Regions from separate parts of the Bacillus yunxiaonensis genome, predicted to be linked through region 2. Evidence: a T-box and tRNA genes for the amino acid it is inferred to sense, from the RefSeq annotation. Region 2 holds a T-box; the other holds one or more tRNA genes.
The links. The T-box of region 2 lies ahead of WAX78_RS03845 (tryptophan--tRNA ligase). A T-box ahead of a tRNA ligase gene usually reads a tRNA of that ligase, here a tRNA-Trp.
Positions count from the first base shown of each region.

Region 1: it has a tRNA-Trp gene. The T-box ahead of WAX78_RS03845 (tryptophan--tRNA ligase) is inferred to sense a tRNA for this amino acid. The anticodon was not compared.

Region 1 covers NZ_JBAWSV010000006.1:11-3,191, reverse strand. Annotated here, with positions in the region: gene WAX78_RS17370 (CBS domain-containing protein) at 125-544, opposite strand; tRNA gene WAX78_RS17365 (tRNA-Glu) at 1,202-1,273, opposite strand; tRNA gene WAX78_RS17360 (tRNA-Asn) at 1,275-1,349, opposite strand; tRNA gene WAX78_RS17355 (tRNA-Ile) at 1,353-1,429, opposite strand; tRNA gene WAX78_RS17350 (tRNA-Trp) at 1,440-1,510, opposite strand; tRNA gene WAX78_RS17345 (tRNA-Thr) at 1,514-1,589, opposite strand; tRNA gene WAX78_RS17340 (tRNA-Phe) at 1,611-1,686, opposite strand; tRNA gene WAX78_RS17335 (tRNA-Asp) at 1,699-1,774, opposite strand; tRNA gene WAX78_RS17330 (tRNA-Met) at 1,777-1,853, opposite strand; tRNA gene WAX78_RS17325 (tRNA-Ser) at 1,882-1,974, opposite strand; tRNA gene WAX78_RS17320 (tRNA-Ala) at 1,993-2,068, opposite strand; tRNA gene WAX78_RS17315 (tRNA-Pro) at 2,083-2,156, opposite strand; tRNA gene WAX78_RS17310 (tRNA-Arg) at 2,166-2,239, opposite strand; tRNA gene WAX78_RS17305 (tRNA-Leu) at 2,243-2,331, opposite strand; tRNA gene WAX78_RS17300 (tRNA-Gly) at 2,346-2,420, opposite strand; tRNA gene WAX78_RS17295 (tRNA-Leu) at 2,457-2,537, opposite strand; tRNA gene WAX78_RS17290 (tRNA-Lys) at 2,555-2,630, opposite strand; tRNA gene WAX78_RS17285 (tRNA-Gln) at 2,636-2,710, opposite strand; tRNA gene WAX78_RS17280 (tRNA-Tyr) at 2,716-2,799, opposite strand; tRNA gene WAX78_RS17275 (tRNA-Val) at 2,816-2,891, opposite strand; rRNA gene rrf (5S ribosomal RNA) at 2,896-3,011, opposite strand; partial or broken rRNA gene WAX78_RS17265 (23S ribosomal RNA) at 3,105-3,181, opposite strand, start outside.
Region 2 covers NZ_JBAWSV010000001.1:768,631-771,811, forward strand. Annotated here, with positions in the region: gene WAX78_RS03845 (tryptophan--tRNA ligase) at 160-1,131, opposite strand; T-box leader at 1,188-1,401, opposite strand; gene WAX78_RS03850 (1-deoxy-D-xylulose-5-phosphate reductoisomerase) at 1,542-2,696, shown strand; gene WAX78_RS03855 (GNAT family N-acetyltransferase) at 2,760-3,181, shown strand, end outside.

The sequences.
Region 1 (3,181 bases), on a different contig from region 2:
CGTCCGAGGGGCCAAACGACCGAAAATTCTAGCCGCTAGAGCTGGACAATGCTTTTCCCTCAATCTTAAGGTGAGGTTCTTGTTGGCCACGAATAGCGGGATAAAAAACAGCATAAAATATTCTTTACTTTATATCCTCTGATATTTCACTTAAGGCAACACCCGCTTGATCATCTGCATATTTAGTTGTCGCTAAATCCCCAAGTGATAACATTCCAACAATTTGTCCATGTTCAATTACCGGCAATCTTCTGATTTGGTAACGTGCCATTAACTCTGACGCTTTTTCAACAGCGTCATCAGGAGACACTGAAATAATTTGTGTTGTCATAACATTTGTAATTTGATTAGAACCTGGGTGCTTTTCTGCAATTCCTCTCACAACTAAATCACGGTCTGTTACAAGACCAATAACGTGATTATTCTCTACAACAGGAATCATCCCTATATCTTCTTCTTTCATTTTCACAGCTGCTTCATACACATTATCTAGCGGCGTACAATGTACAATATTTGTGCTCATCAATTCTCTAACAGTTGTCATAAATATATACCCTCCTTTACACACTTTAGCCTTTCCAATTCTCCTTATTTAAATTCGCAGTTCCTAGAAAGATGAATGCAATACGATACGCTCATCTCTGTAAAAACAAAGGATTTTTCTCTTTAACAACCTCGGACAATTGTCTAAATAGCGCCAGCTAAGGACAATTAGACTTTTAGTCACTAGTCATAGAACTATAAATTAAGTTGGGTATTCTAAAATATGACGATCCATCTAAGATCATTAGAATTGAGAAGAGAAAATATTGATTTTATTCATCAGTGCAGCTAAAATAGTCAATCGATAAAATATAATGTATAATGTTCTTTCCTAATTACACAAAATAATACAAAATCCTTTATTATTCACAATAAAAAATGAAATATTTCATAATATGTTAAAAATAAAGTGACACTCTCATCAATAGGGTTTTCTTCATCCCTCACTAATCGAGCTCTTATGGGCAGTTATCACCCAGCTATCTTCTTTGACTCCTATGAGCTTTAAGGTAGATTTAGAAATAATAGGATAAACATGTTTGTAAGGAGATTATTGATCAAGGAAGTAATTATGGTTTGATAAAACAAAGATATAGAAGATATAGTATCTATTTTCTTCAAAAAAAAAGAGTCAGCATATTGCTGACTCTTTTTTTAGTGACCCGTACGGGATTCGAACCCGTGTTACCGCCGTGAAAGGGCGGTGTCTTAACCACTTGACCAACGGGCCATGGCTCCGCAGGTAGGACTCGAACCTACGACCGATCGGTTAACAGCCGATAGCTCTACCACTGAGCTACTGCGGAATATGGTGGGCCTAAATGGACTCGAACCATCGACCTCACGCTTATCAGGCGTGCGCTCTAACCAGCTGAGCTATAGGCCCATATTTCTTACAGGGGCAGTAGGAATCGAACCCACACCGGAGGTTTTGGAGACCTCTGTTCTACCTTTAAACTATGCCCCTAAGTGGTGCCGGCTAGAGGACTTGAACCCCCAACCTACTGATTACAAGTCAGTTGCTCTACCAATTGAGCTAAGCCGGCTAGTTTACAAAAAAAAAAAAATGGTGGCTCGGGACGGAATCGAACCGCCGACACGAGGATTTTCAGTCCTCTGCTCTACCGACTGAGCTACCGAGCCTTTATGTAAAAATGGCGGTCCCGACCGGGGTCGAACCGGCGATCTCCTGCGTGACAGGCAGGCATGTTAACCACTACACCACGGGACCATTGGTTGCGGGGACAGGATTTGAACCTGCGACCTTCGGGTTATGAGCCCGACGAGCTACCAGACTGCTCCACCCCGCGATGATATAATATTCTTTTAAATAAAAAATGGAGGAGGTAGAGGGATTCGAACCCCCGCGCGACTCTCGCCGCCTGTCGGTTTTCAAGACCGATCCCTTCAGCCGAACTTGGGTATACCTCCGTATATATGAAGCTTTAATGGTGGAGCCTAGCGGGATCGAACCGCTGACCTCCTGCGTGCAAGGCAGGCGCTCTCCCAGCTGAGCTAAGGCCCCATTTTTTAAAACTATCGGGAAGACAGGATTCGAACCTGCGACCCCCTGGTCCCAAACCAGGTGCTCTACCAAGCTGAGCCACTTCCCGTTAATAAAGCGCGCCCGAGAGGACTCGAACCCCTAACCTTTTGATCCGTAGTCAAACGCTCTATCCAATTGAGCTACGGGCGCATATGGTGCCGAGGGCGGGGGTCGAACCCGCACGGTGGTCACCCACCGCAGGATTTTAAGTCCTGTGCGTCTGCCTGTTCCGCCACCCCGGCGTCATATTGAAAATTGGAGCGGAAGACGGGATTCGAACCCGCGACCCCAACCTTGGCAAGGTTGTATTCTACCACTGAACTACTTCCGCAAAACATATATGACTGATTGCTTATTTAATTAAAAGTGCGGGTGAAGGGAGTCGAACCCCCACGCCAAAGGCGCCAGATCCTAAGTCTGGTGCGTCTGCCAATTCCGCCACACCCGCATATTATATTTTAAAAATGGTGAGCCATGAAGGACTCGAACCTTCGACCCTCTGATTAAAAGTCAGATGCTCTACCAACTGAGCTAATGGCTCTTAAATGGCTGGGCTAGCTGGATTCGAACCAGCGCATGACGGAGTCAAAGTCCGTTGCCTTACCGCTTGGCTATAGCCCATCAAATGGTGGAGGGGGGCAGATTCGAACTGCCGAACCCGAAGGAGCGGATTTACAGTCCGCCGCGTTTAGCCACTTCGCTACCCCTCCGACATTTAAATATATATGGTGGAGGATGACGGGATCGAACCGCCGACCCCCTGCTTGTAAGGCAGGTGCTCTCCCAGCTGAGCTAATCCTCCATTTGCCTGGCAACGTCCTACTCTCACAGGGACAAAGTCCCAACTACCATCGGCGCTAGAGAGCTTAACTTCCGTGTTCGGTATGGGAACGGGTGTGACCTCTCTGCCATCATTACCAGACTTTTATTATTATACACATTCTTTTCAGAATGTCAACAGGAATTTCAAAAAAATATATTCCTTCAAAACTAGATAACATTTGCTTCATATTATATGGTTAAGTCCTCGATCTATTAGTATTCGTCAGCTCCACATGTCACCATGCTTCCACCTCGAACCTATCAACCTGA
Region 2 (3,181 bases):
AATGGAAAATCCCTTCAGTTCTTCTGAAGGGACTTTTAAAGGTTTTGCGATACTTTGATTTTATGTTAACAAAAGGTGCTTTCATGTACAAAAAACACCTTTTCAATCTACAACTATTTTTTAATAAGACAAAAGGAACGAAATCTTTTCCTATTCACATTAACACCCAATCCGTTTTTTTATTTCCATTAAATTCTTCTTAGCAATTTCCCTTGCACGTTCTGCTCCTTTTTTGAGTGCTTCCTGAAGCAACTGCGGTTGACTCATATACATTTCATATTTCTTTCTTGGCTCCTCTAACTCACGATTAATAACTCGAAGTAGCTCTTTTTTTACATCCCCCCAGCCGATGCCTGTTGCGTATTGTTCTTTCATAATTGTAACTTCCTCAGCTGTCGCAAACTCTTTATACAACATAAATAATGTTTCAAGTTCCTTCGGTTCACTTGGTAAAGATGAATCCGTTTTAATCTTGAAAATAAGCTTTTTCAACTTTTCTGGCTCTTCAAATAGCGGAATAACATTTCCATAGCTTTTACTCATTTTCCGTCCGTCAAGACCTGGTACAATTGCCCCTTCTTCTTGAATGATATACTCAGGCAATATAAAGATTTCACCGAATGCGTTATTAAAATACGTTGCGATATCTCTTGCAATTTCTACATGTTGAATTTGATCTTTTCCAACCGGAACATAGTTTGATTGAAATAATAAAATATCAGCAGCCATTAAAATTGGATACGTATATAATCCCATGTTTACACCAGTATCTGCATCTATCCCTGCTTCTATATTTTGATCAACCTTTGCCTTGTAAGCATGCGCTCGGTTCATTAAACCTTTTGGAGTAAGACAAGCTAAAATCCAATACAATTCTAAAATTTCCGGTACATCTGATTGACGATAAAAAATTACATGCTCATCTAAACCTAATGATAACCATGTCGCTGCTACTTCCTTCGTATATTCACGAAATTTCATTGGATCTTGCACTGCATTTAATGCATGATAATCAGCAATAAAATATAATGCCTCTCCTTCTCTCTGTTTAGAAAGCTGTAAGGCTGGTTTAATTGCTCCAATATAATTTCCAAGATGCGGATGTCCAGTTGGTTTAATTCCTGTTAACATAACATTTTTATTCACAACTACTCCTCCTTTATCATGCAAAAAAGTCCCTCAATCCTAAAAAGGACGAGGGACTCCCGCGGTACCACCTTTATTAGCTACAAATACATAGCTCTCTTTACAATTCGAATAACGTCGAAATAACCGTCATAGCCTACTCAGTTCAGCATGAAGCTCGAGAGTCCATTCCATATTTTTCTCTTACTGATTCCCACCAACCATCAGCTCTCTATAAAGTTCCAAATATGTACTCTTCTCCATCATCGCTTTTTCTTTTAAATTTTCCTTATTATACCACAGTTATTTTTCATATAAAAGAGAACTTTCTGTCTTATTATGCAGGAATTTTCCTTTTTTTATCTAATTAGATAAAGGTTTACGGAAAGGATTCATACAACTATGGAGGATTTATTATGGTAAAATACATTTCAATTCTTGGATCAACTGGCTCTATTGGGACATCAGCACTAGATGTAATCGCTGCTCACCCAGAACACTTTCAAATTATCGGGCTAAGCGCAAATCAAAATATTGATATGCTAGAACAACAAATACAAACATTTCAACCGCGCATTGTAAGTGTGAGTACAAAAGAATTAGCACATACACTGCGCTCACGAATTTCTACTCAAACAAAAGTGGTATATGGAGATGAAGGATTAATTGAAGTTGCTACGCATCCTGATAGTAATCTTGTCTTAACTTCTGTCGTTGGTGTAGCAGGACTACTTCCAACAATCGAAGCACTAAAAGAAAAAAAAGACATTGCAATCGCTAATAAAGAAACGTTAGTTGCAGCTGGACACATTGTTACAGAATTAGCAAAGAAAAATCATTGTCGCCTTATTCCAGTAGATAGTGAGCATTCTGCTATTTTCCAGTGCTTAAATGGTGAAAATAATAAAGAAATTGAAAAGTTAATTGTAACAGCATCTGGCGGTGCATTCAGGGATAAAACACGCGAAGAAATGACACTGCTCAAAGCGAAAGATGCGCTAAAACATCCAAATTGGCTAATGGGAGCAAAATTAACAATTGACTCTGCAACATTATTAAATAAAGGGTTTGAAGTAATGGAAGCGCGATGGTTATTTGATGTTCCTTACGAAAAAATCGATGTTATGATTCATAAAGAAAGTATTATTCATTCCCTTGTAGAATTTGTAGATGGCTCTATTATGGCTCAGCTCGGAGCACCTGATATGCGAATGCCTATTCAATATGCATTCCACTATCCATCACGTTTACCATCTGCCTTCAAAAAATTAAATTTATTAGAAGTTGGCAGCTTGCATTTTGAAAAACCTGATTTAGAGAAATTCCCTTGTCTCCACTATGCTTACGAGGCCGGGAAAGTTGGCGGTACAAAACCAGCTGTACTAAATGCTGCGAATGAAATTGCAAATGCTTTATATTTACAAGACAAGATTTCATTTTTTGACATTGAAAGAACAATCTATTCTACATTAGAAGCTCACCATAATATTGCTAACCCTTCATTAGAAGAGGTATTAGCAGTTGACCAATGGGCACGTCAATATGCCAATGAATTACTTGTAAAAAATTAGAACTAGTTATACGGTAGAGTGAGAATCCTATATTCTCACTCTTTTCATAAAGGGGGCCTCTACTTGATTCGAAAATTATCTCCTTCTTCTATTGAAGAAGCTGCGGAAATTTTAGAAGTTCAAATTCCCGCATATAAAATTGAAGCACAGTATATTCAAAACAATTCAATTCCTCGATTGTATGACACAATTTTTGATATCCAAAATTGTAATGAAATCTTTTATGGATACTTCATTGGTGATACTTTAGCTGGGTTTATTTCATTTCTATATGAGGATGATGTTGTTGATATTCATCGCCTCGTTGTTTCCCCTACATATTTTCATAGAGGAATTGCAACAGCACTATTGCAACATCTATTTCAACTACATGAAGAAACAACACCTTATATTGTACAAACTGGTAAGAAAAATACACCTGCCATCGCTTTATATAAGAAACATAATTTTATAGAAACAAAAGAAATTACATTACCAGATGGTCT